DNA from 2 places in the Micromonospora sp. NPDC049359 genome. Region 2 is predicted to be linked to the other one. Evidence: riboswitches for the same ligand, from Rfam matches in the RefSeq annotation. Region 2 holds a riboswitch; the other holds the start of a gene.
The links. A riboswitch is a leader RNA that binds a small molecule or an ion and turns the genes downstream of it on or off. The one in region 2 is predicted to bind thiamine pyrophosphate.
Positions count from the first base shown of each region.

Region 1: linked by a shared signal. The riboswitch ahead of ACIBTX_RS29600 (ECF transporter S component) and the one ahead of thiE (thiamine phosphate synthase) in region 2 are both predicted to bind thiamine pyrophosphate.

Region 1 covers NZ_JBITMW010000016.1:90,466-94,871, reverse strand. Annotated here, with positions in the region: gene ACIBTX_RS29610 (aminoglycoside N(3)-acetyltransferase) at 1-615, opposite strand, end outside; gene ACIBTX_RS29605 (alpha/beta fold hydrolase) at 639-1,469, opposite strand; TPP riboswitch at 1,578-1,682, shown strand; gene ACIBTX_RS29600 (ECF transporter S component) at 1,760-2,347, shown strand; gene ACIBTX_RS29595 (ABC transporter ATP-binding protein) at 2,490-3,902, shown strand; gene ACIBTX_RS29590 (energy-coupling factor transporter transmembrane component T) at 3,994-4,406, shown strand, end outside.
Region 2 covers NZ_JBITMW010000008.1:310,694-315,099, forward strand. Annotated here, with positions in the region: gene ACIBTX_RS20430 (thiazole synthase) at 1-561, opposite strand, end outside; gene thiS (sulfur carrier protein ThiS) at 558-758, opposite strand; gene thiO (glycine oxidase ThiO) at 758-1,852, opposite strand; gene thiE (thiamine phosphate synthase) at 1,849-2,472, opposite strand; TPP riboswitch at 2,467-2,576, opposite strand; gene ACIBTX_RS20450 (ThuA domain-containing protein) at 2,867-4,406, shown strand, end outside.

The sequences.
Region 1 (4,406 bases), on a different contig from region 2:
CCGGCCGCCGTCGGCGGTCCGCACCGCCGCGCCCAGTCGCTCGCGGACCAGGGCGGGACGGCGGTACTCGGCCAGGTGCAGCGAGGTGTTGACGCTGTGGTCGACTCCGAGCAGCAGCACGTCGGCGTCCAGGTCGTAGAGCCGGGCCAGCGGCGAGCCCTCGCCGAGCATGTCGGCCAGTTCGTGCCCCGCCACCACCTGCCCGGCCGACGGGCCGAGCGCCGCGAACGACACCTGGGGGTGCGTGCTGCGCAGCGCCCCCGGCCAGCAGCGGACCGTCTCGGCGAGGACGCCCATGTAGCGGCTCGGCGTGACCGCCGGGTCGAAGCCGGGCATCTCGGCGCGGATCAGCGGCCACCAGTCCACCGGCACCGGCGGGTTGCGCCACTGCGCGGGGTCGCTGTTGTCGGGGGTGTGGGTGGGTACCACGATCGTGCCGTCCGGGCCGAGCGCGTCACGCAGCGCCAGCGCCAGCGCCTGCGGTCCGCCGCAGACGTAGCCCAGCGGGCGCATCCCGGCGTGCACCAGCACCGTCGATCCGGGGCGTACGCCCAGCAGGCGGAGCTGCGCGGCGATCGACCGACGGGTGCCCGGCCCGCCGACGGGCACGGTCACAGCTCTCCCCCGCCCGGCACGGCTCAGGCCGTCCCGGCGACCCGCGCCAGGACCGCCTCGGCCAGCGCGGCGGGCGCGGCGTCCGGGATCCAGTGGGTCACCCCGGCCAGGGGTACGAAGCGATAGTCGCCGGTGACGTTGGCGGCGCACGCCTCGGCGGCGGTCCGGCCGATCGCGACGTCCCGGTCGCTCCACACGTAGGTGGTCGGTACGGCGACCGGGGCCACGGCGGCCAGGTCGGCGCGGGACATCGCCCGGTACCAGTTCAGGGCGGCGGTGAGCGCGCCCGGCTCGCGCATCGGGTCGGCGTAGCGGTTCACCCGGGTGGCGTCGCCCACCCCGCCCAGCAGCTTGCGCAGCGCCGTCGCGTGCCACGCGAGCAGCACCTTCTCGGCCTTGCCCGGCTTGCGGAACAGCGCGATGTACGACGACCGGGCCTTCTGCTGGCCGTCCGTGGCGAGTGCGTGTGCCATGGCCGCCGGGTGCGGCACCGACACCGCCGTCAACGTACGGACCCGCTGCGGGTGCGCGGCGGCCACCGCCCAGGCCACGACCGCGCCCCAGTCGTGGCCGACGAGGTGCACGGCGTCCAGGCCGAGCGCGTCGAGCACCGCGACCGCGTCGGCGACCAGTTCGGGAATCCGGTACCCCGCCACCTCGGCGGGGCGCGCGCCCGGCGAGTAGCCCCGCTGGTCGAGGGCGTACGTGCGCAGTCCGGCGGCGTGCAACGGCGGCACGACCTCGTCCCACTCGCCGCTGTGCTGCGGAAACCCGTGCAGCAGCAGGACGGGGACGCCGTCGGACGGGCCGCCGGTGCGTACCTCGAATGTCAGACCCCGCGCGTCGACCTGCATGATCGTCAGCCTACCCAGCCGTCGTCGCGCCGACCCGGATGCGCCGGCCGCGGGAACGCCCTGCTGGGCTGTTACCCCTGGTCGGTGCTAGCGTCAGCGAGACAACTTCACATCCGACAGGGGAGCGCACAGCGCTGAGAGTGCGGGCACGCCCGCAGACCCTCGAACCTGATCTGGGTAATGCCAGCGCAGGGAGTTCGGTCGACCTCCAGCCGCGCCGTGGGTCCGGTGCCACCGGACGCGCGGCGTGCGTCTTCTCCTGGTTCGTTTCACTGAACTGGGAGCACAGCATGGACAACACCACCAGCCGTTGGCGCACGATCGACATCGTGGTCGCCTCGGTGATCGCGGTCGCCTTCGGCGTCATCTTCTGGGCCTGGGGCCTGGTCTGGAGCGCCACCGAGGGCGCGTTCGCCTTCTTCCCGCCGGCCCAGACGCTGATCTACGGCGTGTGGCTGATGCCGGCCGTGGTCGGCGGGCTGGTCATCCGCAAGCCCGGCGCCGCGCTCTACTGCGAGACGGTGGCCGCCGTCGTGTCCGCGCTGCTGGGCAGCCAGTGGGCCGGCACGGTCATCCCGCAGGGCATCGTGCAGGGCATCGGGGCCGAGCTGGCGTTCGCCGCGTTCCGGTACCGGTCGTACCGGCTGCCGACCGCCGTGCTGGCCGGCGCGCTGACCGGCCTCAGCGCGGCCCTGTTCGACTTCTTCGTCTGGAACGCCGAGTACGCGCTGGGCGACTACCGCATCCCGTACGCGCTGCTCACCATCGTCAGCGCCACGATCATCGCAGGTGTCGGCGGCTGGGCCCTGACCCGCGCCCTGGCCAACACCGGCGCCCTGGACCGCCTCCCATCAGGCCGAACCCGCGCGCTGGTCTGACCCTGTCCCGTCCGACCCTGTCCCGTCCGACCCTGTCCCGTCCGACCCTGCCTCGTTGATCAAGAGGTTCGCGTCACCACGAGGCGGAATTCTGACGCGAACCTCTTGATCAACAGCGTGTGGGGAACCGGGAGGAGGGGTTGTGGGGGTACTGCTGCGGGGTTTTGGGTGGCGGCACGCCGGGCGGCGGGCCTGGGCGCTGCGCGGGGTGGATCTCCGAGTGGAGGACGGCGAGCGGGTGCTGCTGCTCGGGCCCTCGGGAGCCGGCAAGAGCACCCTGCTCAGCGCACTGGCCGGGCTGCTGCCGGACGATTCCGGTGAGCAGGAGGGCACCGTCGAGATCGACGGGCTCGACCCGCGCAAGGGCCGGGAGCGGGTCGGCATCGTCTTTCAGGACCCGCAGTCCCAGTTGGTCATGGCACGCAGCGGCGACGACGTCGCGTTCGGGTTGGAGAACCGGGGCGTACCCGCGGACGAGATCTGGCCGCGCGTCGACGAGGCGCTGCGGCGCGTCGGCTTCCCGTACCCCCGCGACCGCAACACGGCCGCCCTCTCCGGCGGCGAACAGCAGCGCCTCGCCCTGGCCGGCGCGTTGGCGCTGCGGCCCAGCCTGCTGCTGCTCGACGAGCCGACCGCCAACCTCGATCCGGACGGCGCCACCCTGGTCCGGGGCGCCGTGTCGGGCGCGCTGGACGCCGACACCACCCTGATCCTCGTCGAACACCGGGTGGCTGAGGCGTTGCCCCTGGTCGACCGGGTGGTCGTCCTGGAGCCCGGCGGCGGCATCCGCGCGGACGGGCCACCCGACGCGGTCTTCGCCACGCACGGCGACGCCCTCGCCGCCGAGGGCGTCTGGGTGCCCGGTCACCCCATCGCGCCGCGCCGGGCCACCGCCGCCGCCGGCGACGTGCTGCTCACCGCCGACCGGCTCGGCCTGCCGTCGCGGCTGGGCCCCACCGATCTGGCGGTACGCGCCGGAGAGGCCCTCGCCGTACGAGGACCGAACGGCGCCGGCAAGTCCACCCTGGCGCTGCTGCTCGGCGGGCTGCTCAAACCGGGTACCGGCCGGGTCACCGCCTCGGCCGAGCTGGCCGACGCCGACCATCGCACTCCCCCGCACCGCTGGCGCGCCCCCACGCTGGCGCGGCGCATCGGGTCGGTCTTTCAGGACCCGGAGCACCAGTTCGTCACCGGCACCGTCTTCGACGAGCTGGCGCTCGGCCCACGCCGGACGGGTCAACCCGAGGCAGCGGTCAAGGCGACGGTGGCCGGGCTACTCGAGCGGTTACGACTGACCCGGCTCGCGGCGGCCAACCCGTACACCCTCTCCGGTGGGGAGGCGCGACGCCTCAGCGTGGCGACGGCCCTGGCCACCGCGCCACGCCTGCTGATCTGCGACGAACCCACCTTCGGCCAGGACCGGCGGACCTGGGGCGAGCTGGTCGACCTCTTCGCCGACCTGCGCGACGCCGGGCACGGCGTCGTCAGCGTCACCCACGACCCGGACTTCGTCGCCGCGCTCGCCGACCGCACCGTCACCCTGGAGCGGTCGTGAGCGCGGCGGCGCGCAACCGTCACCTCGGAGCGATCGTGAACGCGGCGACGCGCCGCTACCGACGCCGCAGCGCCGAACAGGAGCCACGCCGATGATCAGCATCGAGCCGGTCGCCCGGCCCGGAGCGCCGTTGGCCCGCCGCAATCCGGTGGCGAAGCTCGCCGCCGCGTTGGTCTTCTCGTTCACCCTGCTGGCCACGCTCGACCCGGTGGCACCCGCGGTCGCCATCGCCGTCGAACTCGCCGTGCTGCCGCTGTTCGGCCTGCGCTACCGGGTCCTGGCCCGGCGGGCCCTGCCGCTGCTGCTCAGCGCCGTCGGCATCCTGGTCACCCTGGTGCTCTTCGCCGCCGACCAGTCCGGTCGCGTCCTGCTGGACGCCGGGCCGGTGCTGGTGAGCACCGGGGTGCTGCTCACCGCGCTCGGCCTGGTGCTGCGGATCTTCGCGGTGGCCCTGCCCGGGGTGATCGTCTTCGCCACCACCGACCCGACCGACCTGGCGGACGC
Region 2 (4,406 bases):
GGCGTCGAGGATCACCGGCACGTCCACGCTCTGCCGGATCAGCCGGATGTGGTGCGGGTTGCCGATGCCGAGTCCCGAGCCGATCGGCGCCCCGGCGGGCATCACCGCGGCGCAGCCCACGTCGGCGAGGCGGCGGGCGAGCACCGGGTCGTCGCTGGTGTACGGCAGCACCGTGAAACCGTCGGCGACGAGTTCCTCGGCGGCGCGGAGCAGCTCCACCCCGTCGGGCAGCAGCGTCCGCTCGTCGCCGATCACCTCCAGCTTCACCCAGTCGGTATCGAACGCGTCGCGCGCCAGCCGGGCCACCTTCACCGCCTCGGCCGCGGTGTGGCAGCCGGCCGTGTTCGGCAGCAGCCGTACGCCGCACCGGTCCAGCAGGTCCAGCAGCCCGCCTCCGGTGCCCGGGGCGGTGTCCACCCGGCGCAGTGCCAGCGTGACGAGTTCCGTGCCGGACGCCCGGATCGCCTGCTCCAGCACGTGCAGGTTCGCGGCCCCGCCGGTGCCGAGGATCAACCGCGAGCCGAACCTCTCCCCACCCAGTTCGAACGGCACGCCGCTCACCCGCCCTGCGCGGCGGTGAGCACCTCGACCTGGTCGCCGTCGCGCAGCTCCGTGGCCGGCCAGCCGGCCCGGGGCACCACCTCGCCGTTGACCGCGACCGCGACGCCACGCTGGTGCGGCGCGACGTCTTGGACCAGGTCGGCCACCGACACACCGCCGGGGACGCTGCGCCCGGCTCCGTTCACCGTCAGCTCCATCACTCCTCCTCGAAACTGCTTCTCGGGCCGGCGAACCGGTCGGCGCCGAAGCCGGTGAGCAGCGGGTCGGGCGTTCCGGTGAGCACCAGTTCGGTGATCGCCTCGGCGGTGACCGGGGTCAGGACGATGCCGTGCCGGTGGTGCCCGGTGGCGGCCAGCACGTCCGGCCGGCCGGGCAGCGGCCCGAGGATCGGCGCGTTGTCCGGGGTACCGGGCCGCAGCCCGGCGACGGCCTCCACCAGGTCGTACTCGGTCAGTTCGGGCAGCAGGTCGACCCCGGCGCGCAGCAGCCGCTGCACCGCGCCGGCGGTGACGGTGGTGTCCGACCGCTCCTCGACCGTCGCGCCGAGCACCACCTCGCCGTCGGTGCGGGGCACCAGGTAGACGTGCTCGCCGTCGGCGTACCCCCGGATCACGTGCCGGAAGCCCGGCGCGACGCCGCCGGGCGCGCGCAGCCGGAGGATCTGGCCCTTCACCGGCCGAACCGGCAGGCCGGTGAGGGCGGCGGCGCCGCAACCGGCCGCGACCACCGTGACTCCGGCCTCCACCTCGGACAATCGCCGGACCGGCCGCGGCACGAACGCCGCGCCGGCCCGCCGCGCGGCCGTGCGCAGCGCCGGCACCAGCCGCCGGGGATCGACCTGGTGGTCGGTGGGCGCGAACGCGCCGCCGCGAACCCGGGGCGCGAGCGCCGGCTCGCGGTCGCGCAGCTCAGTGGGGCGCAGCGCCGTCACCGGCAGATCCAGACCCTGTTGGTACGCCCACAGCCGGCGGGCCTCGGCCAGGTCGTCGCCGGTCAGCCCGACCATCAGGGTGCCCTCGGTCCGGTAGCCGATCGTGGCGTCGCTGGCGTCGGTCAGTTCGGCGGCGAACGCGGGCCAACGCGCGGCGGAGGCCACCAGCAGCTCGGTCAGTCGCCGTTCCCCGAAGTACGCCTCGGCGACCGGGGAGAGCATCCCGGCGGCGACGGCCGACGCCCCCGACCCGGGCGTCGGGTCGTGCACCTCGACGCGCAGGCCACGGGTGGCACAGCGCCACGCGATCGCCAGCCCGATCGGGCCCGCGCCCACCACCGCCACGTCGGCGCGGGTCACGCCAGCGCCCGCAGCAGGTCGGTGGTAGCCCGTCCCGGATCGGCGGCCGAGGAGACCGCCCCGACCACGGCCACCCCGTACGCCCCGGCGGCGCGCAGCGCCGGCACCCGGTCGGCGGTCACTCCCCCGATCGCGATGACCGGCACGTCGACGGCGTCGACGACGTCGCGTACCCCGACTGCCCCGATGGGGTCGGGCAGGCCGGACTTGGTGCTGGTGGCGTGGCACGGGCCGACGCCGAGGTAGGTGGCCCCGGCGACGACCGCCTCGACCGCGCCGCGCGGCTCGCGGGCGGTGACGCCCAGCACGCCGGTGGGGCCGAGCACGTGCCGGGCCGCGGCGACCGGCAGGTCGTCGGCGCCGACGTGTCCACCGGCGGCGTCGACCGCCAGCGCCACGTGCAGTCGGTCGTTGATCAGGCACGTCGCCCCGTACGGCGCGCACAGCGCGAGCACCCGGGCGGCCAGGTCGTACGCCTCGCGGTCGGTGGCGGAGTCCTGGACCCGGACCTGCACGACGAGGTCGGCGTGGGCCGCCGCGAGGGCGGCCCGGACCACGGTGAGGGGATCGCGCCCGGGTCGGGTGTCGGTGATCAGATGCAGTCGTCCAAGGGACGGCACGGCAACGCTCCTCCCTGCGCCGGCATTACCCGGATCAGGTTCGACGGTCGGGGGCTGTCAGCCCCCCTCTCAGCCCGGTACACCGGGCTCCCGTGGGTTACTTGCGTGTCACCGTACGACAGTTCGGCCTCCGCTGCCAAGGGTGGGTCATCGACCCGAGGCGGCGTATCGATCGGGGTGCTTTCTCCTGTCCTGTTCGGAATGTCGCCCGCCGTTGCAGAACCGTTACCCGCCGGCATCTTGCCGGACATCGATGCAGCAGAACTAATTTGTTCAGCGATTCGACAAAATGCCGGCGTGGACGCCCTGGCACGGCGTCCCCACCGGCTCCATCTGGGACGGTCTTCGGCGAGCCGGCCCCGCGATCCCTGTCCACCGCGACATTGGAGGCGGCGTGTCCCGTTCTCGTCGTGCCCGTTTACCACTCACCGCTACCCTGTTGTCCCTCGCCCTGACGTCGACGGCCCTCATCGGGTCCCCGGCGCAGGCGGCTCCGACCGGAGCACAGATCCCCGCGCGAGACGTGCCTGTCGCGGCTCCGCTCTCCCAGGCGGCGCCGAACGCGCCGAAGGCCGCTGCGGCCGACCCCTACTCCGTCCTGATCTTCTCGAAGACCGCCGGCTTCCGGCACGACGCCATCCCCACCGGCATCGCCGCCATCCAGCAGCTCGGCGCCACCAACGGCTTCACGGTGGACACCACCGAGGACGGTGCCGCGTTCAGCGACGCCAACCTCGCCAAGTACAAGGCCGTGATCTGGCTCTCCACCACCGGTGACGTTCTCAACGCCGACCAGCAGGCGGCCTTCGAGCGGTACGTGAAGGCCGGCGGCGGTTACGTCGGCGTCCACGCCGCCTCGGACACCGAGTACAGCTGGGCCTGGTACGGCGACCTGGTCGGCGCGTACTTCGCCAACCACCCGCAGAACCAGCAGGCCACCGTCAAGGTGGAGGACCCGGCCCACCCGTCCACCGCCGGACTGCCGGAACGCTGGTCCCGGTTCGACGAGTGGTACAACTTCCAGACCAACCCCCGGTCGGACGTGCACGTCCTGGCCAGCCTGGACGAGAAGAGCTACACCCCGGGCGCCGGCGCGATGGGCGCCGACCACCCGACGGCGTGGTGCCAGGACTTCGACGGTGGCCGCTCCTGGTACACCGGCGGCGGGCACACCCGTGAGTCGTACGCCGAGCCCGAGTTCCTCAAGCACCTGCTCGGCGGCATCCAGACGGCGGCCGGCGTGGTCGACGCCGACTGCGGCGCGTCGAAGACCTCCAACTTCGAGAAGGTCACGCTGGACAGCAACACCAGCAACCCGATGGAGCTGGACATCGCCCCCGACGGGCGGGTCTTCTACATCGAGCGCGACGGTCGGGTGCAGATCATCAAGCCGGACACCGGCAACACCGTCACCGCCGTCGACCTGGACGTCTTCACCGGCAACGAGGACGGCCTGATCGGCATCCGGCTCGACCCGGACTTCGCCACCAACAAGTGGGTGTATCTCTACTACGCCCCGAACGACAACGTCACGCGCAACCTGCTGTCCCGGTTCACCGTGACCGGCGACACCATCGACCTGGCGAGCGAGAAACAGGTGCTGCGGGTCGACACCCAGCGCAACACCTGCTGCCACGCGGGCGGCAGCATGACCTTCGACAGCGCCGGCAACCTGTACCTGGCCACCGGTGACAACACCAACCCGTTCGAGTCGAACGCGTACGCGCCGCTCGACGAGCGTCCGGGTCGCCAGGACTACGACTCGCAGCGCACGTCGGCCAACACGAACGACCTGCGCGGCAAGGTGCTCCGGATCCACCCGGAGGACAACGGGACGTACACCGTTCCGTCCGGCAACCTCTTCCCGGCCGGCACCGAGAAGACCCGTCCCGAGATCTACGCGATGGGCTTCCGCAACCCGTTCCGGATCGGCA